DNA from 4 places in the Oceanibaculum sp. genome. Region 1 is predicted to be linked to each of the others. Evidence: predicted binding sites of a transcription regulator. Region 1 holds the regulator's gene; each other region holds the start of a gene.
What was found. Region 1 encodes PhoB, which activates phosphate uptake and scavenging genes when phosphate is short. Its sites were predicted from a motif close to TNTCATAAAACTGTCA; they were not measured.

Region 1 (6,998 bases):
CAGCTGCTCGACGAGGCACGCGCGAAACTACGGAACAGGTTCATCAAGGCCGATGTCGGTATTACCGGGGCCAACTTCCTGATCGCCGAGACCGGCTCGACCGTCATAGTGACCAACGAGGGCAATGGCGACCTGACCCAGACCCTCCCCCGAATCCATATCGTGCTGGCCAGCCTGGAAAAGACTGTGCCGACGCTGGAGGATGCGGCCACGATCATGCGCCTGCTGGCCCGCTCGGCCACCGGGCAGGAAATGTCGGTCTATACTACCTTCTCCACCGGGCCGCGGCGGCCGGAGGATCTGGACGGGCCGGAACAGTTCCATGTCGTGCTGCTGGATAATGGCCGCAGCGCCATGCTGGGCACCGAATTCCAGGAAATGCTGCGCTGTATCCGCTGCTCGGCCTGCATGAATCACTGCCCGGTTTACAGCGCGGTTGGCGGCCATGCCTATGGCTGGGTCTATCCCGGGCCGATGGGCGCGGTGCTGACCCCGACCCTGGTCGGTGTCGAGGAGGCCGGGCACCTGCCGAACGCCTCCACCTTCTGCGGGCGCTGCGAGAGCGTATGCCCGATGCGTATTCCGCTGCCGAAGATGATGCGGCATTGGCGCAAGCGGGAATATGAACGCAAGCTGTCACCGGCCCCCTACCGCTCGGGCCTCGCCCTCTGGGCGTTCTTCGCCAAGCGGCCGGCGCTCTATCAGCGCCTGACCGGCATTGCCATGAAGCTGCTTGGCCGGTTCGGCCGGGATAAGGGGCGGTTCCGGTCGCTGCCGCTGGCCGGGGGCTGGACTTCGGTGCGCGACATGCCCGCCCCGCAGGGTCGCACCTTCCAGGAGCTTTACCGCGAAAAGAAGGGGGCCGCCTGATGCCCGACATGTCCCCGCGCGATCAGATCCTGGCCGGCATCCGCCGGTCGCTTGGCCGCAGTGCGCTGGACGGCGAGCCGGCGGCGCAGCTGGAACAGCGGATCGCGGAGCACAGGCCGAACCTGATCCCGCAGCGGGCGCAGCTGCCGCACGACCAGCAGGTCACCCTGTTCGTCGAGATGGCTGAAGGCGTGCAGGCCACCATCAGCCAGGTCGCGGATGCCGCAGAGGTCCCTGACGCCATCGCCGAGTATCTGGCGCAGCATAATCTGCCGGCCGAATTGCGCGTGGCGCCGGATGCCTGGCTGTCCGGCCTTCCCTGGGACAAGCGCCCGACCCTGACCATCAATACCGGCAAGGCCGAGGAGCCGGATACGGCCAGCGTGACCCCGGCCTTTGCCGGCATTGCCGAGACCGGCACGCTGATGCTGACCTCCGGCCCGCACAGCCCGACCACACTGAACCTGCTGCCCGAGACCCATATCGTGGTGCTGAAGAAGAGCCAGATCGTCGGTTCCTACGAGGATGGCTGGGCGCGGCTGCGCGATGCGCAGGCGAAGGATTCCATGCCGCGCACGGTGAATTTCATCACCGGCCCGTCGCGCACCGGCGATATCGAGCAGAAGATCCTGATGGGCGCCCACGGACCGCGCCGGCTGCACATTGTCCTGATCGACGGCTAGGCATGGCCCGGCGGCGCGCCAGCAAGGACGAGGCTGAGCTTTTCCGCCAGGTCGTGAAGGACGCCAAGCCGCTGCCGCAGGATAAGCGCCTGCGGCTGGGCATGCTGGATGAGCTGCCGCCGGAACCGGTTCCCGCCGTGCCCGAGGCCGAAGGCATGGCGCCGGCCAGCCGCAAGCGCGGTCGGGTGTCAAAGGATGAGCCACTTCCTCAGCCGGTCGCACCGCCGGTCAAGGCGCCGGTCGTTCTGCCGACCCTGAAGCATGACAGCGCGCCGGGGCTCGACAAGCGCAGCCAGATGCGCCTGAAGCGCGGCCAGGTCGCCATTGAGGCGCGCATCGATCTGCATGGCATGACGCAGGATGCCGCCCATGTGGCGCTGAACGGATTCATCGCCCGGTCGCAGGCGCGCGGGCTGCGCTGCGTGCTGGTGATCACCGGCAAGGGGACGCGGCGTGACGAATTCGGCCGTTACGAAGCCGGTGTGCTGAAGCGCGAGGTGCCGCGCTGGCTGAATGAGGGCGGCAACCGCGAGAAGGTGCTGGCCTTCGTCCATGCGCAGCCGAAGGATGGCGGGGGCGGCGCGCTCTATGTCCTGCTGCGACGGGTGCGGGAGGAGGCATGACGCCGTTCGGGGAAAGGCTGCGGGCGCTGCGCGCCGCGCGTGGCGTTACACTGAAGGAGATGGCGGCGGCGCTGCAGGTCTCCTCGGCCTATCTCTCGGCGCTGGAGCATGGCCATCGCGGCCGGCCCACCGACGGGCTGATCCATCAGATCTGCGGTTATTTTGGGCTCATCTGGGACGATGCGGAAGCGCTGAATCGGCTGGCGGAGATATCCCATCCGCGCGTCACCATCGACACGGCCGGCCTGTCGCCAAGCGCCACCAGGCTGGCGCACCAGCTGGCGCGGAAGATCGGGATCCTGGACGAGGAGAGGCTCGCGGCGCTCTTGAGCCAGCTCGAAGACTCGCCGAAAAAGCCGGAATGACAGGGCGATAAACGGCAATAAAATAATATTTTACATTAATTTCTTATATAGAGTCGACGCACTGATGGGGTGTCAGGCGAATTGCGGCGCGACGGCATCCAGCGCATAGCCGGCCGACCGGACGGTGCGGATCGGATCACCCTCGGCATCCTCGTTCAGTGCCTTGCGCAGGCGGCGGATATGCACATCCACGGTGCGCGGCTCGACATAGACATCCGCTCCCCAGACCGAATCCAGCAGCTGCTCGCGGGAGAAGACGCGGCCCTGATGCTCCAGGAAATGGCGCAGCAGGCGGAATTCGGTCGGCCCCAGATGCACATCGCGGTCGCCGCGCTTCACCTTGTGGGCGGCAACGTCCATGACGATGTCGCCGCAGCGCAGCGTCTCGGCATCGGCGGCAGGCCGGGCGCGGCGCATGACGGCGCGGACGCGGGCCAGCAGTTCGCTGGGGCTGAAGGGCTTGGTGACGTAATCGTCGGCGCCGGCATTCAGGCCTCGTACTCGGTCGCCTTCCTCGCCGCGGGCCGTCAGCATGATGATCGGGATGCTGCGGGTCTGCGGGGTGCGGCGCAGCCGGCGGCAGACCTCGATGCCGGACAGCAGCGGCAGCATCCAGTCCAGCAGGATCAGGTCGGGCCGGCGCTCGGTGGCCAGCAGCAGCCCTTCCTCGCCGTCGCGCGCTTCGAGGACCTGGAAGCCCTCGCGCTCCAAATTGTAGCTGAGTAGCGTGACGATCGCGGCTTCGTCTTCGACAATCAGGATCAGCGGCTTCATCGTGTGGTCCAATCTCGGCAGGCCTCAAGGGAAAAAGGCCAGTGGAAATGTTTCAAACCGTAGGTCAGTTCTCCGGCTCGACGACGGTGAACGCGCTGGTGTCGCCCTTCGGCCGCTCGGCGGTCAGCGGCCGGCCGGTTACCTGGTAGTACAGCGTCTCGGCGATATTGGTGGCGTGGTCACCGATGCGCTCAATGTTCTTCGCCATGAACAGAAGATGCGTGCAGGGCGTGATGTTGCGCGGGTCTTCCATCATGTAGGTCAGCAGCTCGCGGAACAGGCTGGTGTACATCTCGTCCACCTCCTCGTCCCGGCGCCAGACCAGCAGGGCCTTTTCGGCATCCTGTTCGACATAGGCGTCCAGCACTTCCTTCAGGATCTGCTGCACCATCCGGCCCATGCGCGGAATACCTGTCGCGGGCCGTGCCGGCGGCACCTGGTTCAGGGCGACTGCCCGCTTGGAAATGTTCGCGGCGTAGTCGCCAATGCGCTCCAGATCGGCGGAAATCTTCAGCGCGCCAACAACGCGGCGCAGATCCTCGGCCAGCGGCTGGCGCAGTGCCAGCATGCGAACCGTCAGATCGTTCACATCATGCTCCAGGCTGTCGATCTTCAGATCGCCCTGGATCACCCGCTCGGCGATGGTGCTGTCGCGCTTCGCCAGGGACTGGATGCAGTCCTGCACCTGCGTCTCCACCAGCCCGCCCATCTGCGAGATGAGATTCATCAGCCGCTTCAATTCCTCGTCGAAGGATTTCACGGTATGGGTGGGCATGAGACTTCCTTTCCAAGGGCATGATCGATGGCGGACCGTGCGCCTGCGCTATCAATAACGGGCTTGCACGGCATAAATACTACGTTTCGATGACGCTTTTATTACATCGACATCGAATCGGGGGTTTTCGCGGCGGCCGTTCAGCCCGCGGATGCGGCGACCGGCAGATAGACGGTGAAGGCGCTGCCCTTGCCGACCTGGCTGTCGACGGAAAGCGCCCCCCGGTGGCGGCTGACGATGTGCTTCACGATGGCAAGGCCAAGACCGGTGCCGCCAAGATCGCGGCTGCGCGCCTTGTCGACCCGGTAGAACCGTTCGGTCAGGCGCGGAATATGCTCGCGCGGGATGCCCTCGCCCTGGTCCTGAACACGGATCAGGACCGCGCCATGCGGTGCCTTGGGGAAGGCTGCCGGTACGCTGTCGGCGCGCCGGGCCGTCACCCGGATCGGGGTGCCGGGTCGGCCATATTTGGTCGCATTGTCGATCAGGTTCTGCGCCACCTGCGCCAGCTCGTCCTCGTCGCCGGTGACCGGCGGCAGCCCGTCCTCGATATCGAGCTGGATGTCCATGTCCTTGGTCGCCGCCTGCATGTCCAGCGTCGCCTTCACGCTGGACAGAATGCGCGACAGGTCGGCCAGCCCGCGCGGCGGCGTATGCTCGTTCAGCTCGATCCGCGAGAGCGACAGCAAGTCGTTCACCAGCCGCGACATGCGCAGGCTCTGCTCATGCATGATTTCCAGGAACCGCTCATGCGCTTCCGGATCGTCCTTGGCCGGGCCGCGCAGCGTCTCGATGAAGCCGACCAGCGTGGAGAGCGGCGTGCGCAGCTCATGGCTCGCATTGGCAACGAAATCGGCGCGCATCTGCTCCGTGCGCTTCATCGCCGTCAGCTCGTGCATCAGGATCAGCGCCCGGCTGTCATCCGGCCCCGGTTCGCGCAATGGTTCGACACTGACGGCGAAACTGCGCTCGATGGGGACCAGCATGGTCATCTCGACAGTGCGGCCCTGCCCCTGTTCAAGGGCTGTCTCCACCGCCTTCAGCACCTCCGGATGGCGCAGATTGCTGGCTACCGCCCTGCCCGCCAGCGCCTCGCCGAAGATCTCGCGGGCGGCCCGGTTGGTGGCCACGATGGTTGCCTCGGCATCGATCAGCAGCAGCGGGTCGGGCAGCGATTCCAGCGCGACATGGGCGGCATGGAGGCGCTGCCGCAGGGCGCCCAGATTTTCCGCCTGCACGCGATGCAGCGATTCGATGCGGCCGGCCAGCGGGGCGAGCGGGCTGTTCGGCTCGATCTCCGCCGAACCACCCTCAACCGCCGCTTCCAGCCGGGCAATGCGCTGAAAATGACGCTGCACCAGCAGCGCGAAGATGCCGGGAGAAATCGCCCAGCCCAGCAGGGCGGGCCAGCCATTCAGCTGGCCGCCGGCGACCAGCACCAGCAGCACCAGCCCGACAGGCAGGGACAGCAGCAGGCTGGTCTTGACGATCGCGGAGCGCGACAGTCGGGTTGCGGGCATGGGGGCCTCGGGCTGGCGGAAGGCTTAACGGAACCTACAGCATAGGCCGGCAGGGATGCCGCCGGTCAACCGCCATATCGTTACATTACGGCGCCAACCTGCCAGGGGATGAATTCCGCATCGCCGAAACCCTGCGCCTCGCTCTTGGATTTCTCGCCCGAGGCCACGCGCAGGATGAGGTCGAAGATGCGCTGGCCCATATCCTGGATCGAGATGCCCTCATCCAGCACGGCGCCGCAATTCACATCCATGTCCTCTTCCAGCTTGCGGTACATGGCAGAGTTGGTGGCAAGCTTCAGCGAGGGCGAGGGCTTGTTGCCGAACACCGAGCCGCGCCCGGTGGTGAAACACACGATGTTGGCGCCGCTGGCCACCTGCCCGGTCACCGAGCAGGGGTCATAGCCTGGCGAGTCCATGAACACGAAGCCCTTGGTGTTGATCGGCTCGGCATATTTGAACACGCCGGTCAGGTTCGTCGTGCCGCCCTTGGCGGCGGCCCCCAGCGACTTTTCCAGGATGGTGGTCAGGCCGCCGGCCTTGTTGCCGGGCGAGGGGTTGTTATTCATCTCCCCGCCATTGCGGGTGGTGTATTCCTCCCACCAGCGGATGCGCTCGATCAGCTTCTCGCCGGTCTTGCGGTCGATGGCGCGCCGGGTCAGCAGATGCTCGGCGCCATAGATTTCCGGCGTTTCAGAGAGGATCGCCGTGCCGCCATGCCGGACCAGCAGGTCAGCGGCCGCGCCTAGCGCCGGGTTGGCGGTAATGCCGGAATAGGCGTCGGAACCGCCGCATTGCAGCGCCAGCGTCAGGTGGCTGGCCGGCACGCTGGTGCGGCGCGCCTCGTTCGCGGCCGGCAGCATGGATTTCACGATCTCGACGCCGCGGTCCACGGTCTTGCGGGTGCCGCCAATGTCCTGGATCGTCATGGTCTGGAAGCGCGGGCCGCGCTCCAGCCCGTAGGCCTCCAGCAGGAAGTCGATCTGGTTCACTTCGCAGCCCAGGCCGACCATCAGTATGCCGGCGAAGTTCGGGTGCCGTGCATGGCCCCACAAGGTGCGCTGCAGATTGGCGTAGCCCTCCCCCGAATCTGCCATGCCGCAGCCGGTGGAATGCACCAGCGCCACCACCCCATCGACATTTGGGTACTGCGCCAGAATGTCCGGCGTGATCGCGGCGGCGATGTATTTCGCCACCGTGGCCGAGCAGTTCACCGAGGTCAGGATGCCGATATAGTTGCGGGTGCCGGCCATTCCGGTCGGGCGCAGGAAGCCCTGGAAGGTCGCGCGCTCCGCCTCCGGCACGAAGGCGGTCGGCTTTGCGGTGCTGGAAAAGGCATAGTCGCGCTCGAAATCGCGCATCTCGACATTCTGCACATGGACGTGATCGCC
Region 2 (6,998 bases), on a different contig from region 1:
CGCATCGACCCGGCGCACGGCGGTCAGATTGTCGGTCCACAGCAGGCGGCCATTTTCCGCCCGCAGCGCGAAGATCTCGCCGGAGGAGAAGGGGGCGATGACCACGTCGCGCTCCACAGCCGGGCTGGCGCCGCCGACAAGACCCGCCACCTCGGAGATGCCGGCATGGCCCCACAGCCGCTCGCCGGTTTCCGCGCTCAGCGCAATCATCTGATTGTCCAGCGTGATGACGAAGACCCGGCCGTCCGAGACGCTCGGCGCGGCACGAACCGGGGCCGGCATGTTGGATCGCCAGACCTGCTCACCATTTTCCGCGGACAGGGCCAGCACCTGGGCATAGCCGCTGCCGACATAGACCCGGCCATTGGCATAGCCCAGCCCGCCGCCGACCACGGCGCTGTCCTCACCCTCCGGCGCGGTCTCGACCTGCCACAGCCGGTTGCCGTTCCGGGCATCGAAGGCGCTGACCATGCCCTCGGCATCAATGGTGAAGACCTTGCCGGCTGCCACGATGGGCGGCGCGATCAGCACGGCTTCGTCGCCGGAGCCTTCGCCGGCATCGGCGCGCCAGACCACGCCCGGCGCATCGCCGAGCGCCAGATGATGCATGGCGTGATTGGACCGCCCACCGGCCATGGCCCAGTCCGGATTGACGACCGGGCGCGGCAGGCGGACCGCCAGTTCGGCGACCTGGGGATCGGCCTTCAGCTCGCTGTCGAACAACAGCACCGCCATGCGCTCGCCCGGCAGCGGTGGTGCTTCCTTGGTGCCAAACCAGCCGCAGCCGGCAAGCACGCCCGAAAAGGCAACAGCAACGGAAACCGACAGGGTCCAGCGGGTCAGGGCGCGAAATCTGGTCATCTGGGGACTATTCTGGCAGGGCCTGAAGCAGCTCGGCGGCGCGGGCGCGGGCAGCCTGCGGCGCTTCCAGATCGTCGGTCACCTGGCGCAGCAGCGCGCGTGCCTCCGCCCGGTTGCCCTGGGATTCCGCCGCCAGTGCCGTCAGTTCGCGCGCCAGATGGCGCCAGGGGCTGGTGCCCTCGACCAGGGTCGCCAGGTGCGCCTTCACGGCGGCAGCCTCGCCCGCTTCCAGCCGGCGCTGACCACCCAGCACCAGCGCCAGGTCGCGCAGCGACTGGGGAGCGCTTGCATCGCCGGCCAGCGCGTCCAGCGATGCGATTGCCTCCGCACGCTTTTCCTGCTGCCACAGCAGGCCAGCCTGCTCCAGCCGCGCCAGGGCGGCATAGCCGCTGCTGCCCGACTGCGCCAGGGCGGCAAACCGGTCCGCCGCCTCATCATTCTGCTCACCGACGAGGGCCACCGCCGCCGCATAGCTCTGCGCCGCTTCGGCCTGCTGGCGGGACTGGTATTCCTTCCAGCCGACATAGCCGGCGGTTCCCAGCAGCAGCGCCGCCACGCCGCCCACGATCAGGTACCGGTAGCGCGACCAGACGCGCTTCAGATTGTCCTGACGAAGTTCCTCGTCGATTTCGCGAAAAATATCGGCCACGGGCAAGCTTCTCGCTAACGGGAGGACCGGATCGGTCCGAAAGCGGCGTAAGGTAGCCTCCGCGCCCCGGCAATGCAATGCGAAGCGGTGCCGCACCGGCGAGTTCGCATGCCTTAGGTTGTATCGACAGTCAGGGTTGGATCGCGGTATTGAGCGCAAATCGTTCAGTTTCAGGAGCCAAAGCGCAGGAAGGGTCGTCCCCTTCTAAGCTTTGGCGACGCCAAAATGGGCGATTTGCGCAATATTTCTCCGAAACGCGGCGAATTTTGTCCCTGAATGCGTTGCGCCCCGCTTGTGGTGGACGGCACCACGGCGCGGTTCGCGCCTGTTCAGGATCAAAATTCGACACGCGCCGCGCCCAAACCTGACTGTCGATACAGCCTAGGCCTTTACGCTGCCGGCAAATTTGGCAAAACTGTTACATCATCCCCAGACGGAACAGGTGCCGAGACCGCCTTATGAACCAGTTCGTCCACCTGGCCGACTATCGCAAACAGCGCCGAGGCACCTATTTCAGCCGGTACGAGCTGGGCAGGATACTGGATGTGTACAGCCGCCGCGTGGCCTCGGGCGAATGGCGCGATTATGCCATCGACCATGACGGCCAGGTCGCCAGCTTCTCGATCTTCCGCCATACCCACGAACGCCCGATCTTCGCCATCCTGAAATGCAACAAGGGGCCGCAGCGCCCGGTGGACTACCTGCTGGTCAGCGGCAAGCAGCAGCTGAAGCGTGCTTCCACGCTGGAGGAAATTCTTGCCGCCTTCGACCGGCGCCTTGAAGTGGTCCGCTAAGGCAACACGCTGAAACGGCGGCGGGATCGACGCCGCACCCCGCATTCGCTATTGTCTGGCGCGATCCTTGCTTGGCTCAGAGCATGAGCCGATACGCAACAGGTGCCAGAGCAGACATGTCGCAATCTCCCTATCGAAGCGGCGCGCCGGCAGGCCGTCCGCCCCGGCATGTGCCCATGCCGCCGCTGAAGATCGCCCCGGCGCGGGAAGCCCCGCGCCCGAAGAAGCCGCGCGCCGACATGTCGCATGACGAGCGGGCGGCGGAGATCGTCGATCATTTGCGCGACGCCATCGAGAGCCGCAAGGATGGCGGCGAGAAGGCCGGCGGCATGTCCTACCGCGACTGGCGCAAGCTGGCGCAGCAGGAGATTGCCGAAGCGCTGCGCGACACAGCACTGCGCGCCGCCATCGGCGAGGTGATGTCGGCCCGGCGCATCGGCAATCTGGCGCTCCGGCTGGGCTTCATGCTGCTGGCCGCCGTCGCCTCCTTCTTCGCCTTCTGGTTCGGCGTGGTCTGGATCGGCCAGGAATTCGGCGCCGCCTGGAGCACGCTGGCCACTGTCACCGCGCTGCTGCTGACCGGCGCCTTCATCGCCGGCGGGCTGATGGTCGGCAGCAAGGATGGCGACCCGAAGGACCAGATCGACCCTGACCGGCTGTAAATATTTCCGCCGGTAAGTACGCTGCCCTTCCCCGATATCCGCTTCCCCTGATACATCTTGATCCCAATCAAGAAGATCAGCGGAGGAAGCCCATGCATCTCAGCCTCAACGGGCGCAACGCCATCGTCACGGCGGCGGGCGGCGGCATCGGCAGGCGGATCGCCGAGCTGTTCCACCAGGCCGGCGCCCGGCTGTTCCTCTGCGATATCGACGAGACGGCGCTGGACGAGACCATCGCCGCCCTGCCCGGCAGCTTCGGCATAGTGGTGGACGTCGCCGACCGGGCGCAGGTGGACAAGTTCATGGACACCGCGCTGAAGGAGCTGAACGGCCTCGACATCCTCATCAACAATGCCGGCATCGCCGGCCCCACCGGCCCCATCGAGGAGATCGACCCGGACGAGTGGCAGCGCACCCTGGAAGTGAATCTGAACGGGCTGTTCTTCTTCACCCGCCGCGCCGTGCCGGCCCTGAAGAAATCCGGGGGCGGCGCCATCGTGAACCTGGCCTCCGCCGCCGGGCGCTTCGCCTTCCCGATGCGCAGCCCCTATTCGGCGACGAAATGGGGCGTGGTCGGCGTCACCCGCACCCTGTCGGTCGAGCTTGGGGAGTACGGCATCCGGGTGAACGCCATCCTGCCCGGCTCCGTCGCTGGTCCGCGCATCGAGAAGGTGCTGACCGCCAAGGCGAAGGCGCGCGGCATAAGTGAGGAGGAGATGCGCGCCGAGATGCTGGCGCCGATCTCGCTGAAGGAATTCGTGACCGCGACCGATGTGGCCAGCATGGCGCTCTATCTCTGCTCCGACGCCGGGCGGCATGTCACCGGGCAGAGCCTGAATGTCGATGCCGGCACCGAATATCTCGTCTGACCCCAGTCTCAGGATGAACCCATGACCGCACCCTTCCGTACCCTGACGCCGGACGCCCAGTATCATGACGACGCGCTGGTCGAGCGCGAGGCGGCAGCCGGCCTGCTGAACCTCGTCACTCTGCGCGAGCGCGGCGCCGAGGCCATCCCCGATGCCGAATGGGAACAGGCCGAGGCGATCCTGCTATGGCACGAATGCCCGATCACCCCGGCGCTGGTGCCGAAGCTGAAGAAATGCCGGATCATCGTGCGCTGCGGCGCGGGCTTCGACCATGTCGAGCTGAAGGCGACGGGCGCGGCCGGCATCCCGGTCTGCAACGTGCCCGACTATGGCACCAGCGAGGTGGCGGACCACGCCATCGCCCTGATGCTGACGCTGCGCCGGAACATCGTGCAGTATAATGACCGCATCCGCACCGACCCGGTGGCCGGCTTCGACTGGAGCGGCCCGGCCACCACCATCCGCCGCATCCGCGGCCAGAAGCTGGGCATCGTCGGGCTGGGGCGCATCGGCACGGCAACGGCCCTGCGGGCCAAGGCCTTCGGGCTGGAGGTGATGGCCTACGACCCCGGCCTCCCCTGGGGGCAGGAGATTGCGCTGGGCGTCACCAGGATGGCCGACCTGCATGACATGCTGGGCAAAGCCGATATCGTCAGCCTGCACGCGCCGCTGACCGAGGAAACGCGGCACATCATCGATGCGGCGGCGCTGGCCGCCATGAAGCCCGAAGCCGTGCTGGTGAATACGGCGCGGGGCGCGCTGATCGACCTCGGCGCGCTGCACGCAGCACTGAAGGAGAACCGCATCGCCGCCGCCGGCCTCGACGTACTGCCGAAGGAACCGCCGGAAGCCGATCATCCGCTGATGCGCGATTTCCATGACCAGCCGGACTGGATCAGGGGCCGCCTCGTCGTCACCCCGCATGCCGCCTGGTACAGCATCGAGAGCCAGACTGATGCCCGCCGCAAGGCGGTAGAGACGGCGATTGCCTATCTGCGTGACGGCGAATTGCGCAACTGCGTGAACGGGGCCTATCTGAAGCGGTGATCCGGATTGTCGATCAGCAGGGGGATACGGTCGAGGCCATCGTTGAAACGGACGATGGTGCGATAACCGTCATCACCAGCCTTCAGTTGGACGACGATCTGCTGATCCTATATGATTTCCACATTGATGGACCCGGCGCGAACCGGCTTGGGCCTTCCCGGCTCCGAGCGCTGATCGACCAGGTCCTGGAGGCATATGATGTCACGCGCCTTGAAATACGCGGATTCCGCCGCACCACAGGATGGAACCCGGGTCGGCAGCCCCGCCCGCTCCGCTTCCGGCGGCGTGCGGGTGACGCTTGAAGGCTGGAAGCCCGGCCTGAACAAGGTCCGGCTGACCCAGATCCTCCGGGATGGCGGCAACGATCTGGCGGCAGCCAGCCGGATGACCGGCGATCTGCTCGACGGCAAGAGTGTCACGGTGCGGCTGCGGCAATTCGATACCGTCCCGGCTGCCCAGGTCGCCCTGTCGGAAATCGGCGTCGAGACCGTCAGCGCCTAACCCTGCTTCTCGTCCGCCGGCTCGATCTCTTCGTAATGCTCCAGGAAGCTGTCGAGGTCGCCCTTCACGCGCTCGACCATCAGGCGCACCATGCGGCGGTCCGGCGTGGCGCACAGCGCCTCCGTCGTTGCCGTGCCCAGCTGGTTGACCGCATGGGCCAGCAGCTTAATCGCCATCTGATCCGCGAACTTCATTGCCTGCCTCGCTCCTGCCTCTAAGAGCCTGTTCCATCGGGGGCGCTAGCCTATAGATTGGACCCGGCTTTGGCAAAACCAGGACGCGCCCCGTGAACATCATCTTCCTCGCCATCGTGATGATTGCCTTCCTCGTCGCCGCCATCCGGCAATTCGCCTGGAGCGGAGATGGGCAGTCACCGATGGAGCTGCTGGGGGCGGGCATGATCAAGGCCGCCGAGGGCTCGGTGACGCTGGCCCTCGGCCTGATCGGCGTGATGGCGCTGTTCCTGGGCCTGATGAAGGTGGCGGAGGCCGGCGGCCTGCTGACCATCGTGGCGCGGCTGCTGCGCCCGCTGATGGTGCGGCTGTTCCCCGAGGTGCCGGCGGATCATCCCGCGATGGGTGCCATGATCATGAATTTCTCGGCCAATGTGCTGGGCCTCGGCAATGCCGCCACGCCGTTCGGCATCCGCGCCATGCAGGAGCTGGACAAGCTGAACCCGCACAAGGGCACGGCGACCAACGCGATGGCGCTGTTCCTGGCCATCAACACCTCCTCCATCACGCTGCTGCCGACCGGTGTCATCGCCATCCGCGCGGCGGCCGGCTCGACCGATCCCGCCGGCATCCTGCCGACCACCCTGAGCGCCACAATCTGCTCGACCAGTGTGGCCATAATCATGGCGAAGCTGCTGCAACGCTATTGGTCTTCTCCCCCCGCCGATATGCAGATCGCACCGGAAAAAGCGGAGGCCGAAACGGTCTCCGTACCGCTGCCGGAAAGCGACGCCCCGGCGGGTGAAGGCTATCCTGCCTGGGTGTCGGCGCTGGCGCTGGGCATCATCCTCGCCATGGTGCCGGTCACCATCCTGCATGGCCGGACCATAGCACCCTGGATCATCCCCGGCCTGATGGTGCTGCTGCTGGGCTTCGGCGCCATCAAGCGGGTGAAGATCTACGAGGTATTCGTGGAAGGTGCCAAGGACGGCTTCCAGGTCGCGGTCAGGATCATTCCCTACCTGGTGGCGATCCTGGTCGCGGTCGCCATGTTCCGGGCCAGTGGCGCGCTGGAGATGCTGATCACGCCGCTGGGGGCCGTCACCAACCTGGTCGGCCTGCCGCCGGAGGCGCTGCCGATGGCGCTGTTGCGCCCGCTCTCCGGCTCCGGCGCCTATGGCATCATGGCGTCGATCATCAACGACCCCGCCATCGGGCCGGACAGCTATACCGGCTATCTTGTCTCCACCCTGCAGGGCTCGACCGAGACCACCTTCTATGTGCTGGCGGTCTATTTCGGCGCGGTGAATATCCGTCGGCTGCGCCACACGCTGGCGGCAGCCTTGTCTGCCGATCTGGCCGGCATCATCGCCGCCACCGCCATCTGCCTCGTGCTGTTCGGCGCGCTGCGCTGAGGCAGCGTCAGACGAAGCGGGTCACGC
Region 3 (6,998 bases), on a different contig from region 1:
TCCATGATCAGGTAGCTGGGGCGGTAGCGGTCCAGCAAATCCTGAAAGCCGGCGGCGGGCAGGCGCACGCGTTCCACCGTCTCGGACGGGCGGCCATGAATGCCGGAAGAGGTGTAGGAGCGATCCAGCGCGAACTCGACCTCTCCTGTCTCCTTCGCCGCCGCCATATTGTGGAAGTCGGGCCGCACGCCGTTCAGCGCGAAATTCCGTTCCAGCACCGGAACGAGTGCCGGGTTGGCTTCCAGCGCGTGCACCTTCGCGCCATCGCCGATGCGCCTGGCGCAGAAGATCGAGGTCAGGCCGATGCCGGCCCCCAGCTCCAGAACACTGTCCTCCGGCGTCAGGGTGGCGTCGAGGATCGACAGCTCGGCTTCCTCATAGTCGTGGCGCACGATCTGCCGGCGGTGCCCCTTGCGCAGGACGGGGGCAGCCAGCCACAGCTTCACGCCATGCGTCTCGGCGACTTCCGGGCGGCGGAATCTCAGCGTCATCACGCGCAGCTCGCGGGCCAGCGCCGAGAGCATGCGTTGCCATTTACGAGGACGGCGGCGCGGGACGCCGGCGTGAAGGACTGGAAGGTTGTTGGCGGTCACGCGGCGGCATCCTCGGTTGGCGCGGCCTGCAGCAGGGCCGCGTCGTCAGCATCGATAAAGGCCAGCCAGCGGCCGGTGTCAATCTTGTGCCAGCCATGGGCGCCGAAAGGCAGGTCGGCGGGGGTTTTCGGGAAATCACCCTCGGCGGAGCGTTCGCGCGCGAAGCGCAGCGCCGTCTCCACCGGGGGGATCGTGTAGGACTCGTCCAGCAACGGCGCGTAATAGGCCCAGAACATATCCTCCGCCTGGTCGAAATGCCGGCGGATGGTGTGCGCCGCCGGGCGGCGGGATAGCTTGCTGCGCAGCCAGTGGGCAATCAGCCGCTTGCCCTGGCGCCAGCTGTGGAAGAAGCGGCAGGACTGGTCGCTCTTGCCGGTCAGGCGCAGGCGGCGCGATTCTAGCACCCGCAGATGGTCGCCGACATGGCGCAGCGACAGCCCGCCATTGCCGACCGCGAGGTAGTGCCGGCGCTTCTTGTCCCGGTCCTTGCGCAGCCAGGGCGCGCCGATATAGGAGAAGCCGGCCTCGCACCAGGCACGCAGCTCGTCCCGGAACACCAGGCAATCGGTCTGGTAGATCAGGATATAGCGGTAGTCGCTGAAGCGCCGGTAGAAGCCGGGGCTCATCAGCATGGCGCTGTAGGCACCGATATCGCGGAACCGGCGCGGCGAGAGCGGCAGCGCCGCCATGCCATTCAAGGCCGCCGGTAGCTGCAGGCCAATCGGGTGCACGACGAAGCGGTCATGGTCGCCCAGATGCCGTTCCAGCGCACGCAGGGCCACCATTTCCGTCGCGTCCAGTTCGGTGCGATAGATCGGAACGACGATGGCAACCTGCTTCGATGCGCCCGGCACGCTGTCTCCTGCTCTGCGGTCTGTCGGCGGCGCTTCCTAATACCGCATGGCGCAGGCGGAGGCAAAAGCGTATGTGCCGATGACCTCAGGAAGCGCTGACGGTCACCAGACTGTCGAGCAATTGCCGGGCGCAGGCGTCCCAGCCATTTTCCAGCGCGTAGGCTCGGCAGGCCTCGCGCGGGATGTCGAGAGCCGCCAGAACGGCCGCGCGTAGATACTCGTCCATGCAGCCGACCGCCGGCGTCAGCACGTCCAGCGGGCCGGTGACGGGATAGGCGGCGACCGGCAGGCCACTGGCCAGCGCCTCCAGCATCACCAGCCCGAAGGTGTCGGTGCGGCTGGGGAAGACGAAGACATCGGCGGCGGCGTAGTGGCGCGCCAGCTCCTCGCCATGCTTGGCCCCGACGAAGACGACATCGGGATAGCGGCGCTTCAGCTCCGGCAGCAGCGGGCCATCGCCCACCACCACCTTCGTGCCCGGCAGGTCGAGGTCGAGGAAGGCGTCGATATTCTTCTCCACCGCGATCCGTCCGACGGAGAGGATTATGGGGCGCGGCAGGTCACGCAGTGCGGGCGCCTGCTCGGCATGGTCGCGCGGATGGAACAGATTGGTATCGACGCCGCGCGTCCAGCGCCGGACATGGCGGAAGCCGCGCGAGTCCAGGTCGCGGCGCAGTGTCTCTGTCGCCACCAGCATGCCCTTGCCACCATTGTGGAACCAGCGCATGCCGGCATAGCTCCAGGCCAGCGGCACCGGCAGGCGGGCGTGCAGATATTCCGGGAATTTGGTGTGGTAGGAGGTAGTGAAGGGCAGGCCCTTGCGGCCGCAATGGATGCGCGCGGCCAGTCCGATCGGTCCTTCGGTAGCGATATGGATGGCATCCGGCCGGCTCTCGCGGATCATCCCCGCCACCTTGTGCAGCGGATACCAGGCCAGCGGGATTTCCGGATAGCCCGGGCAGGGCAGGGTGCGGAACCGGTCAGGGGCGATCACCGTGACCGTGTGTCCGGCGCCTTCCAGCATGTCGATGATCGTGGTCCAAGTGCGCACCACGCCATTTACCTGCGGCGCCCAGGCATCCGTCACCAGGGTGATGCGCAGTGGCGACTCGCCAGCGGCGGTTTCGGGCAGGTTGAAGGCGGGCGCGAGACTATCGGGCATGCCGCCTCACGCCGCCGTCGTCAGCTGGCGCACCTCGACCCAGTTCAGGATCTCCATGCGTCCGTCCATATGCTCGACCAGGGCGGTGCAGCTCTCCACCCAGTCGCCGTCATTGCAGTAGGTGATGCCGTCGATCTCGCGGATTTCGGCATGGTGGATGTGGCCGCAGATCACGCCATCCACGCCGCGCTGGCGGGCCTCGTCGGCGACCGCTTCCTCGAACCGGCTGATATATTCCACCGCGTTCTTCACGCGCAGCTTCACATAGGCCGACAGTGACCAGTAGGGATAGCCCAGCTTGCGCCGCACCATGTTGAAGCCGACATTCACGCGCAGCATCATGTTGTAGCCCCAGTCGCCGATCAGCGCGAGCCAGCGGGCATATTTCACGACACCGTCGAACCGGTCTCCATGCAGCACCAGGTAGGTCCTGCCGTCGGCGGCCTTGTGGATCACCTCGTCCTCGATCTCGATCTCGCCGAAGGTGAGGCCGATATACTCGCGGAAAATCTCGTCGTGATTGCCGGGCACGAAGACGACGCGGGTTCCTTTGCGCGCCTTGCGCAGCAGCTTCTGCACCACGTCATTGTGGCTCTGCACCCAGTACCAGGACCGGCGCAGCCGCCAGATATCGAGGATATCGCCGACCAGATAGAGATGGTCGCTCTCGGTATATTTCAGGAAGTCCAGCAGCAGGTCGGCGTTGCAGCCGCGCGTGCCCAGATGGATGTCGGAAATCCAGATCGACCGGTAATGGCTGACGCCGCGCTGCGCGTTCATCGCGCCATCCTCATCTGACTACCAGATGATCGGAGACCGACTTGCAAGCCCGCTATATCTGGTTTTCCGATCATGGGGCACTACATGCCCCGATTTCGGTTACCGGCCCGCGTCGGAAATATGACAATTGACTGAAATTTCTGCGCTTCTGTAGGGTCGCGGCGCCTTTCGCCCTATCTCATGGGCATTTGTGCTTTGGGGAGCAGGGTTTGGCCGAGTCCCGCCGTCTTCTGGTGATCCATAATCCGACCGCGGGACGCCGCCGGCGCCGGCGGCTGGACGACGTGCTGCATCTGCTGTCGGAAGCCGGCTGCACCATCACGCTGGTGCCAACCACGAAGCGCGGCGATGCCGAGGATTTCGCCGCCACCGCCGTGGCCGACGAGGTCGATCTGCTGGTCGCGGCGGGGGGAGACGGCACGCTGAACGAGGTCGCCAACGGTCTGCTGCGTCGGCGTGCCGAGGGGCTGGCGCCCCTTCCCATGGCCATCGTGCCGCTGGGGACGGCGAATGTGCTGGCCGCCGAGATCGGCCTTGCCGAGGATGTGGCCTCCATCGCGCGCTGCATCCTGGAAGGCGTGCCGCGCCGCGTCTATCCCGGCATCGCCAATGGCAGGCACTTTCTGTGCATGGCGGGCAGCGGGCTGGACGCCTTCGTGGTGCAGGATGTGAACCACCGGCTGAAGCGGCTGCTGGGCAAGGGGGCCTATGTGCTGGAAACCCTGCGGCGGCTGTGGCTGGGCCCGCCGGAGCCCTACCGGCTGCTGATCGATGGCCGGCCGGAGACGGCGGCGCAGATCATCCTCGCCAAGGGGCATTTCTACGGCGGCACCTTTGTCATTGCACAGGAGGCCAGACTCGAAGAGCCGCTGCTCTGGGCCTGCCTGTTCCGTCGTGGCGGTCGCTGGGCCGCCGCGCGCTATATCCTGGCGGTGATGCTGGGTTTTCCGCACCGGTTGCGGGATATCGACATAATGCCGGTGCGCCGTGTTTCCATTGAGGGCCGCGCCGCCGATCCGGTGCAGGGCGATGGCGATATCGTCACCCGTCTGCCGGCTGATATCCGTATCGATGAAGAGGGGCTGGAGCTGGTGTTTCCGGTCTGAAGATGGCCGACGGCAAGGCTCATTTCGGAGGCGGATTGGCTTTCCAGATGGCCACGATCTCGTCCTCCAGCACCGGGCCGATCACCGGTACCTGCTTGTTGCTGGACGCCACCACCTCGGCACAGCGGATCGACAGCCGGGTCCGCGTCGGCGCGTTGTCGAATTCCTTCTGCTGGCGCGGGATCGACAGCCCATAGACGACACGGCCGATGCCGCTCCAGACGATGGCGGCGGAGCACATTGTGCAGGGCTCACCGCTAGCATACATGGTGGCGCCGGCCAGTTCCTCCGGCGTCATGTGCTTGCCGATGCCGCGCAGGATGTTCAGCTCGGCATGGCCGGTCGGGTCCTGTGTCGAATAGACATTGTTCATGCCTTCGAAGAGCGGCTTGCCCTCGGCTGTGACGATGAGCGCGCCGAACGGACGGTCGCCGTTCAGCCGGGCCTGGCGCGCCAGTTCGAAACTCTGGCGCAGCCAGTGATGATCCTGTTCGGTGACGGTTTCGTGCATGGCCGGGCCTCCCTGTCTATAAGAGGCCCAGTGTAGGGAAGGGCGGTCACCGACCGCCAGTGCAAATCAGACTTCGCGGATACGGTAGCGCTGGATACGGGTGGCGCGCAGGCCCTTCATGCCGTGGCGTTCGACCAGCTTGGTCCAGCCTTCCAGCTCCTCTTCGGAGAGGTTGTAGCGCGCGCAGGCTTGCTGCGCCGTCAACAGGCCGCTCTTCACGCCGGCCACGACCAGCGCCTTGCGCCGGATGACCCAGCGCTTGGTTTCGGGCGGCGGCAGATCGTCGAGAGCGAGGCTCGTGAGGTCGATGCCGTCCAGCGTCTCCCGCGAAGTATTTTGGACAGCCGCCCTGAGGGCGGAGCTTCGAGAGTGCATGGGATTAAGACCTGTCGCAAAAGTAAGAATAGGTCTTAATCTAGCCGGCACTTCTTAAAAAATGCCTAAGCTTGCACGGCATTTTCGACTCATTGCCGCGGATACAAGAACCCCCGCCATATCGCAATGGCGGGGGTTTTTCCTGGCCGAGTGGAATACCCTACTCGGCGGCCTTGGCGGCCGGTGCGCGGCGCACCTCGGCGCTGTAGTCGTCCATCAGGTTGCGGACCATGTCGCCGACGGTGAAGCGGTAGGGGCCGATCTCGCCGACCGGCGTCACTTCCGCTGCAGTACCGCAAAGGAAGCACTGCTCCGCCTTCTCCATCTCTTCCGGCATGATCGCGCGTTCGACGACCTTGATGCCCCGGCGCTTCGCCAGCTCGATCACGGTGCGGCGGGTGATGCCATCCAGGAAGCAGTCCGGGGTCGGTGTGTGCAGCTCATCGCCGAAGGCGAAGAAGATGTTCGCACCCGTCGCCTCGGCCACCTGGCCGCGATAATCCAGCATCAGCGCGTCCTGATAGCCGTCGCGCTCCGCCTTGTGCTTGGACAAAGTGCAGATCATATACAGGCCCGCCGCCTTGGCTGCCGTCGGCGCGGTATTCGGCGCCGGACGCCGCCAGTCGGAGATGGCGAGGCGGATGCCCTTCTGCCGCAGTTCCGGCGCGAAGTAGGACGGCCAGACCCAGGTTGCGATGGCCAGGTGGATCTTGTTGTGCTGCGCCGAGACGCCCATCATCTCGCTGCCGCGCCAGGCAACCGGGCGGATATAGCCATCCACGATCCCGTTCGCGGCGACCGTCTCCATCTTGAAACGGTCGATTTCCTCGACGGAATAGGGAATCTTGAAATCCATCAGCTCGGCGGAGCGGACCAGACGGGCCGAATGTTCGGTGGATTTGAAGATGCGCCCTTCATATACACGTTCGCCCTCGAACACGGCGCTGGCATAATGCAGGCCGTGGCTGAGGACATGGAGCTTGGCATCGCGCCAGGGGATGAGCTGACCATCGAACCAGATGGTGCCGTCGCGGTCGTCGAAAGGAAGGAGTGTCATATCTATGCGATTCCTGCCCAGGGGTTACAAGATATTTGATTTGGCGTTTCTAGGGTTAGATAATTACCCAAATCATGAGTCGGGTAATAACATTCTGTTCGATATACGTCAATATGGTTGACATAAAAACCCGCGCAAACCCCCTGTTCCTCCGCGAGGAGGAGTTGCGCCAGGGGATCGAGCTGCTGTTCTTCGCCTATCGCGACTTCACCGCCGAGCCGGACAGCATGCTCGCCGAACTCGGCATGGGCCGGGCCCATCACCGCGTCATCTATTTCGTCGGGCGGCATCCGGGCATCACCGTCACCGACCTGCTGCGCATCCTGAAGATCACCAAGCAAAGTCTCAGCCGGGTGCTGAGCCAGCTGGTGCGCGAGGCCTATATCGAGCAGCGCCAGGGCCGCACCGACCGGCGGCAGAAGCCGCTGCACCTGACCGAGAAGGGCGTGGCGCTGGAGCAGGCGCTGACCGCCAACCAGCTGACCCGGATCGCCGGGGCCTACAAGGCGGCCAGCGCCGAGGCAGTGGAGGGGTTCTGCAAGGTGCTGCTCGGCATGATC
Region 4 (6,998 bases), on a different contig from region 1:
CAGCGCCAGGATGGTCGGCCCAATCTTGTATTCGAGCCAGCGCGCGCTGAGCGTCCGCGTGAGCGGGAAGCCCATTACCTCTTCGTAGAAGCGCCGCATCGCATCGAAATTGCGCGTGTAGATGACGGTGTAATCGATCTGGCCGATCTGGCTGAGGCCGCTCATGCCTGTCTCGCAGGCCGTCTCGAGTCCAACACACCCCTAATCCCGCGCACCGGACAGGCCATCCACGCGGTTGCCCGGCGCGACACCGGTCGTTGCCAGCGCCGGCCGCGACGGCTCGACGGAGGCCTGCTGGATACGCATCAGCGCATGGGCGAACAGCGGGCTGGGCGGCAGCCCCTGATGGCTGCGCTCCATGAAGCTTTGCCAGGCCTTTGCCGGCAGGCCGCCGCCGGTGACCTTGTTCATCGGCGCGGCATTGTCATTGCCCATCCAGATGCCGGTGATGAGATCGCTGGAATAGCCCACGAACCAGGCATCGCGATAATCCTGGCTGGTGCCGGTCTTGCCCGCCGCGGGCCGGCTGAGCTGCGCCGCGCGGCCGGTGCCCCGGGAGATCACACCGACCATCATGTCGGTCATGGCAGCCGCATCGGCCGGAGACATGACCGGGCCGATGCCCGAGCCGTTATGACGGAACAGCACCAGCCCGTCGGCATCGCGGATTTCCCGGATGCCATAGGGGATGACGCCCTGCCCGCCATTGGCAAAGGGGCCATAGGCACCGGTCAGCTCCAGCAGGCTGACTTCGTTGACACCCAGCGGCAGGCTGGGGTGGTTGGCCAGTTCCCCCGACAGGCCGAGGCGGCGCGCGGTCTGGATCACCCGCGACCGGCCGACACGCTCGGCAAGCCGAACGGTCGCGACGTTCGAGGATTGCGCGAAGGCATCGGCCAGCGTCACCGTGCCATGATGGCGACCGTCGAAATTAGCCGGACTCCAGTCACCGATGCGGATCGGCTGGTCATCGATGCTGTCCGCCGGTTCCCAGCCGGCCTGCAAGGCCGCCAGATAGACGATGGGCTTGAAGGCCGAGCCGGGCTGGCGCTGCGCCTGGGTTGCCCGGTTGAACTGCGACTGGCCGTAATCCCGCCCGCCGACCATCGCCCGCACCCCGCCATCAAGATCGAGCGCGACCAGCGCCGCCTGGCCGGCCTTCGCGGCCTTGCCGTCCCGCGCCAGCGCGCTGTCGAGCGTCTCTTCCGCGGCGCGCTGCAAGGCCGGGTCCAGCGTGGTGACGATGATGATGTCGCGGTCGATATGGCCGAGATAGCCCATGGCGCGATCCAGCACCCAATCCGCGAAGTAGCGCGCGCCATCGCCGCCCCGCGCGCCGACGGCGATGGCCGTGCCCTGCTTTGCCGCGCGGGCGGCGGCCGCCGAATCGGCCAGGCCAGCCTCCACCATGCTCGCCAGCACCTGCCGGGCGCGGCCATCGGCCTGCGCCTTGTCGCGGGACGGGTTGTAGCGCGAGGGTGCCTTCAGCAGGCCGGCCAGCATGGCCGACTGGTAGAGATCGAGGTCGCGTGCGCTGCGTCCGAAATACCGCCGGGACGCAGCATCAACGCCATAAGTGCCGGCGCCGAAATAGACCCGGTTCAGATAGATGCCGAGGATTTCGTCCTTGCTGAACTTCCGCTCCAGCCAGAGAGCCAGCATCACTTCCTTGATCTTGCGCTCAAGGCTGCGTTCGGAGGTGAGGAACAGGTTCTTGGCAAGCTGCTGGGTAATGGTGCTGCCCCCCTGAACCACGCGGCCCTCGCGGAAATTGGCGACACTGGCGCGGGCCAGGCCGATCAGATCGACACCGAAATGATCGTAGAAACGCCGGTCCTCAATGGCGATGACGGCACGCGGCAGGTGCGGCGACATCTGCTTGACCGGCAGGGTTTCGCCATAGACCTCGCCGAAGCTGGCGAAGGCAGCGCCATCGGCCGAGAGCAGCTGCACACTGGGCCGGCGCGCCTGTTCGTTGAGGGTGGAAATATCAGGCAGCTGATAGGCGAAGTATCCCATCACCCCGGCAAACAGCATGGAGAGCCAGACCAGGGAAACAAAAGACCATTTTAGTAAAAATCGAGCTATTCCGTATCGAGGCGTTGTATTGCCGCCTTTCGTGCGACGGCGCTGCGTGTCGGCTTTCGCCCGTGCCGCTGTCCGCTTTCCCGCCATGGAGCCCCGAACGCCTTATCCTCGGCCCATCATTATCATGCTTTAGAGATATATGCCAATTAGCTTGTCGCCGCCTGGAATCGGCATCCCCGATTACCCGGATCGGCTTCGATCTTACGTCCGCGATAGTGCGAAGGCCTTCAAAATCGCCAGTTTTAAGCTTTTGGTTTAACAGTCCGTTAATATAAACATGAATTTCAGTACATTATCAGAGAAAATTGATCCAGCGTCAAACCTTCCGCTCCTGCGCCAGCAGACGGCGCTTGCGATCGATGCCCCAGCGATAGCCGGCCAGTGACCCGTCCTGGCGCACCGCCCGATGGCAGGGGATGACCAGCGCCGCCGGATTAGTGGCACAGGCCCGCGCCACTGCGCGCACCGCCGCCGGCCGACCGAGTGCAGCCGCAATCTCGCTGTAGCTGCGCGTTTCGCCGCGCGGAATGACGCGCAGCGCCTCCCACACCTGATGCTGGAAAGCGGTCGCGCGGATGTCGAGCGGCAGGTCGAGATGCGGGCTGCGCCCGTCCAGATGCGCCAGGATCGCCGCCAGCGCCGGCGCCAGCCCCTGCTGGTCCGGTACCCGCGCAGCCTTCGGGAATTCGGCGGCAAGATCGGCCAGTGCTTCCGCCGCATCATCGGCGAGGCCGACCGCGCACAGCCCGCGCTCCGTCGCGCCGACATAGAGCAGGCCGAACGCCGTCTCCGCCATCGCATAGCCCAGCGCCATCCCCTCGCCGCCCTTGCGATAGACTGCCGGCGTCATGCCGAGATAATCCCCCGCCTTCTCATAAAGACGGCTGCTGGAGCCATAGCCGGCACCATAGAGGGCGCTGGCCACATCCTCGCCCTTGCGCAGATGGTGGCGCAGCCGCGCCTGCCGGCGCGCTTCGGCATATTGTTTCGGCGTTACCCCGACCAGCTGCTTGAACAGGCGCTGAAAATGGAACGGGCTGAGGCCCGCACCCGCTGCGAGCGTCTCCAGATCGGGTGCCGGCTGTTCCGTGCGCTCGATCTCCCGGCAGGCGCGGCGTACCGCCACCATGCGCGGATCGGCAAGGGCAGCCTGTTCCGGCCGGCAGCGCTTGCAGGCACGGAACCCCGCCTGTTCGGCGGCTTCAGGCAATTCATAGAAGCCGATATTCTCGCGCTTGGGCTTGCGGCTGGGGCAGCTTGGCCGGCAATAGATCCCCGTCGAGCTCACCGCATAGACGAAATGGCCATCGGCATCGCTATCGCGTGCCAGAACTTGCAGCCAGCGTGCCTCTTCATCCGCCGGCTGCATGACCGCCCTCTGTGGCGCCGCTTCCTGTCGCTGGGCCCGCATGATCTTCTCCTCGTCATCCCGCTTCACAGGCACCAGTCTCATCCTTCGGGAAAGGCTTCACTATCCGAAGCTTGCGGCCTTATCCGCGGTCGAAATAGAGTCTCCGACGCTCACACGGCTGTAATAAAAGCTTCACAAATTTGTCGCGAGAGCATAATGAGTTCAGCCTACAAGAGGGCTCCAGCGTACCGCTGATCAGCCCATAAAGGGGGGACCTGAAATGATCATCCGCAAGTTTACACTCGCTGCTGGCGTTCTCGCCACCGCGCTCACCGGCGCCAGCGCTGCCCATGCGCAGACCGAAATCCAGTGGTGGCACGCCATGGGCGGCCGCTTGGGCGAGCTGCTGCAGGCCCAGGTTGACAAGTTCAACGCCTCGCAGAGCGAGTTCAAGGTCGTTGCCACCAACAAGGGCAACTACTCCGAAACCCTGAACGCCGGCGTCGCCGCGTTCCGCGCCAAGCAGCAGCCGCACCTGCTGCAGGTGTACGAGGTCGGCACCGCCAGCATGATGGCCGCCAAGGGTGCGGTGAAGCCGGTCTATGAGGTGATGAACGAGAATGGCTTCCCGTTCGACCCGAAGAACTATCTGTCGGCCGTGACCGGCTACTACAGCACGCTGGACGGGAAGATGCTGTCGTTCCCGTACAACAGCTCCACCCCGGTCATGTATGTGAACAAGGACCTGTACAAGAAGGCCGGTATCGACACCGCCACCCTGCCCAAGACCTGGGCCGAGGTCGCTGCCGCCGTGGACAAGCTGAAGGCCGCCGGCGTCGAGTGTCCGATGACCGTCTCCTGGCAGTCCTGGACCCAGCTGGAGAACCTCAGCGCCTATCACAACCAGCCCTTCGCCACCAAGGCGAACGGCATGCTGGGCATGGATGCCGAGCTGACCTTCAACGGCCCGGTGCAGGTGAAGCACATCGACATGCTGGGTACCTGGGCGAAGGAAGGCAAGTTCTTCTACGGTGGCCGCCGCAACGAGGCTGCCGCCCGCTTCCGCAGCGGCGAATGCGGCATGATGTTCGAAAGCTCGGCCGGCTATGCAGGCGTGAAGAAGGAGGCCAAGTTCGACTTCGCGATCAGCAACCTGCCCTACCACGCCGAAGTCGAGGGCGCGCCTTACAACACCATCATCGGCGGCGCGTCGGTGTGGGTGATGACCGGCCATTCCCCGGCGGAATACAAGGGTGTGGCCAACTTCCTGAACTTCCTGTCCTCGCCGGAAGTGCAGGCCGAGTGGCACCAGAATACCGGCTATCTGCCGATCACCTACGCCGCCTATGAGCTGACCAAGAGCCAGGGCTTCTACGAGAAGAACCCGGGCACCGACATCGCCATCAAGCAGATGACCGGCAAGGCCCCGACCGATAACTCCAAGGGCCTGCGCCTGGGCAGCTTCGACCAGATTCGCACCATCATCGACGAGGAGCTGGAAGGCGTGTGGTCCGGCCAGAAGACCGCCAAGGCGGCTCTCGACAATGCGGTTGCCCGTGGCAACGAGCTGCTGCGCCGCTTCGAGCGGGCCAACAAGTAACCCGCTGACGGCTCAAGACGACGACAGAGGGCGGCGCATCCTTGCGATGCGCCGCCTGAGTCGTTACCAAGCCACAAACCTCGCCCTTTTCTGCAGAACAGACCGCCCCGATGGAAAAACGCGTCGTCTTCCGCCAGCGCCTGCTGCCGCTGGCCCTGGTCTTTCCCCAGCTTGTGATTACGGCTGTGTTCTTCCTCTGGCCGGCAAGCCAGGCGCTGTACCAGTCCTTCCTCATCGAGGACGCATTCGGCCTGTCGAGCGAGTTCGTCTGGTTCGAGAATTTCGAGAACCTGCTGAGCGATCCGCTGTATTTCTCCTCCTTCAAGACCACAGCCGTGTTCAGCATCTCGGTGACGGCGCTGTCGCTCGGCATGGCGCTGGTGCTGGCCGTCATGGCCGACCGCGTCATCAAGGGCACCGACGCTTACCGCACCCTGCTGATCTGGCCCTATGCCGTGGCCCCGGCCATCGTCGGCGTGCTGTGGTTGTTCATGTTCAACCCGTCGACCGGCCTCGTCGCCTTCTGGCTGAAGCAGATGGGCTATAACTGGAACCATGTGCTGAACGGCAACCAGGCCATGACGCTGATTGTGTTCGCCGCCGCCTGGAAGCAGATCAGCTACAATTTCCTGTTCTTCCTGGCCGGGCTGCAGGCAATTCCGAAATCGCTGATTGAGGCGGCTGCCATTGATGGCGCCGGCCCGTCGCGGCGGTTCTGGACCATCGTGTTCCCGCTGCTGTCCCCGACCACCTTCTTCCTACTGGTCGTTAACATCGTCTATGCCTTCTTCGACACCTTCGGCATCATCCATGCCGTCACCAAGGGCGGTCCCGGCAAGGCGACCGAGACGCTGGTGTACAAGGTGTTCTCGGACGGTTTCGTCAGCCTCGACCTCGGCGGTTCGGCGGCGCAGTCGGTCATCCTGATGGCGATCGTCATCACGCTGACCGTCGTGCAGTTCCGCTATATCGAACGCCGCGTGCATTACTGAGGAACGCGCCATGATCGAACGCCGCCCCGGACTGACGATCCTCAGCCACATCATCCTGCTGAGCGGAATCGCTATTGTCGCCTTTCCGCTCTACGTGACCTTCGTCGCCTCCACGGTGACGCAGGGCGAGATCCTGCAGCCGCCCCTGCCGCTGGTGCCAGGGCCGCATCTGATCGACAATTACACGCGCGCCCTGTTCGAGGGGTCGAGCAAGGTGGTGCCGGTCGGGCAGATGATGCTGAACAGCCTGATCATGGCGCTGGTCATCGCCATCGGCAAAATCGCGATCTCGCTGACCTCGGCCTTCGCCATCGTCTATTTCCGCTTCCCGTTCCGGATGCTGTGCTTCTGGACGATCTTCATCACGCTGATGCTGCCGGTGGAGGTGCGCATCCTGCCCACCTTCGAGGTGGTGGCCGATCTGGGGCTGCTGAATTCCTATGGCGGCCTCACCATTCCGCTGATCGCGTCGGCGACCGCGACCTTCCTGTTCCGGCAGTTCTTCATGACGATCCCGGACGAGCTGCTGGAAGCCGCGCGCATCGACGGCGCCGGGCCGATGCGCTTCTTCCGCGACGTGGTGCTGCCGCTGTCGCGCACCAACATCGCCGCCCTGTTCGTCATCCTCTTCATCTATGGCTGGAACCAGTATCTCTGGCCGTTGCTCATCACCACCGACAAGGACATGAACACCATCGTCATGGGCATCAGCCACATGATCGGCGTGGACGATTTCACCGACTGGCCGGCCGTCATGGCGACCGCCATGCTGGCCATGCTGCCGCCTGTCGCCATTGTCGTCTTCATGCAGCGCCTGTTCATCAAAGGCCTGGTCGAAACCGAAAAGTAAGGCTTGGAAGGGTCAACACCGATGGCTGACGTCCATCTGAAGAACGTCTTCAAGAAATACGGCGATACCCAGGTGATCCACGGGATCGACATGGATATATCCGATGGCGAGTTCATC

Region 2: a site for PhoB is predicted at 1,916-1,931, ahead of MK313_RS03540 (DUF2794 domain-containing protein). Genes of this name have one in related genera too.
Region 3: a site for PhoB is predicted at 3,511-3,526, ahead of MK313_RS02145 (diacylglycerol/lipid kinase family protein). Genes of this name have one in related genera too.
Region 4: a site for PhoB is predicted at 3,619-3,634, ahead of ugpB (sn-glycerol-3-phosphate ABC transporter substrate-binding protein UgpB). Genes of this name have one in related genera too.

The regions. Positions count from the first base shown of each region.
Region 1 is NZ_JAKUSO010000004.1:22,267-29,264, forward strand. It holds gene MK313_RS02570 (LutB/LldF family L-lactate oxidation iron-sulfur protein) at 1-870, shown strand, start outside; gene MK313_RS02575 (LutC/YkgG family protein) at 870-1,553, shown strand; gene MK313_RS02580 (Smr/MutS family protein) at 1,556-2,176, shown strand; gene MK313_RS02585 (helix-turn-helix domain-containing protein) at 2,173-2,541, shown strand; gene phoB (phosphate regulon transcriptional regulator PhoB) at 2,614-3,315, opposite strand; gene phoU (phosphate signaling complex protein PhoU) at 3,380-4,090, opposite strand; gene MK313_RS02600 (ATP-binding protein) at 4,231-5,610, opposite strand; gene MK313_RS02605 (UxaA family hydrolase) at 5,691-6,998, opposite strand, start outside.
Region 2 is NZ_JAKUSO010000005.1:64,921-71,918, forward strand. It holds gene MK313_RS03530 (PQQ-binding-like beta-propeller repeat protein) at 1-861, opposite strand, end outside; gene MK313_RS03535 (tetratricopeptide repeat protein) at 869-1,510, opposite strand; gene MK313_RS03540 (DUF2794 domain-containing protein) at 1,969-2,304, shown strand; gene MK313_RS03545 (hypothetical protein) at 2,481-2,966, shown strand; gene MK313_RS03550 (SDR family oxidoreductase) at 3,059-3,835, shown strand; gene MK313_RS03555 (C-terminal binding protein) at 3,857-4,882, shown strand; gene MK313_RS03560 (hypothetical protein) at 5,078-5,383, shown strand; gene MK313_RS03565 (hypothetical protein) at 5,380-5,577, opposite strand; gene MK313_RS03570 (nucleoside recognition domain-containing protein) at 5,670-6,971, shown strand; gene MK313_RS03575 (SDR family oxidoreductase) at 6,979-6,998, opposite strand, start outside.
Region 3 is NZ_JAKUSO010000003.1:129,690-136,687, forward strand. It holds gene MK313_RS02125 (FkbM family methyltransferase) at 1-593, opposite strand, end outside; gene MK313_RS02130 (DUF5672 family protein) at 590-1,447, opposite strand; gene MK313_RS02135 (glycosyltransferase family 4 protein) at 1,533-2,609, opposite strand; gene MK313_RS02140 (UDP-2,3-diacylglucosamine diphosphatase) at 2,616-3,389, opposite strand; gene MK313_RS02145 (diacylglycerol/lipid kinase family protein) at 3,599-4,495, shown strand; gene MK313_RS02150 (nucleoside deaminase) at 4,515-5,006, opposite strand; gene MK313_RS02155 (DUF1153 domain-containing protein) at 5,073-5,381, opposite strand; gene MK313_RS02160 (branched-chain amino acid aminotransferase) at 5,542-6,438, opposite strand; gene MK313_RS02165 (MarR family winged helix-turn-helix transcriptional regulator) at 6,552-6,998, shown strand, end outside.
Region 4 is NZ_JAKUSO010000003.1:68,813-75,810, reverse strand. It holds gene MK313_RS01865 (VOC family protein) at 1-165, opposite strand, end outside; gene MK313_RS01860 (transglycosylase domain-containing protein) at 202-2,037, opposite strand; gene ada (bifunctional DNA-binding transcriptional regulator/O6-methylguanine-DNA methyltransferase Ada) at 2,405-3,499, opposite strand; gene ugpB (sn-glycerol-3-phosphate ABC transporter substrate-binding protein UgpB) at 3,720-5,039, shown strand; gene ugpA (sn-glycerol-3-phosphate ABC transporter permease UgpA) at 5,150-6,031, shown strand; gene ugpE (sn-glycerol-3-phosphate ABC transporter permease UgpE) at 6,042-6,881, shown strand; gene MK313_RS01835 (sn-glycerol-3-phosphate import ATP-binding protein UgpC) at 6,903-6,998, shown strand, end outside.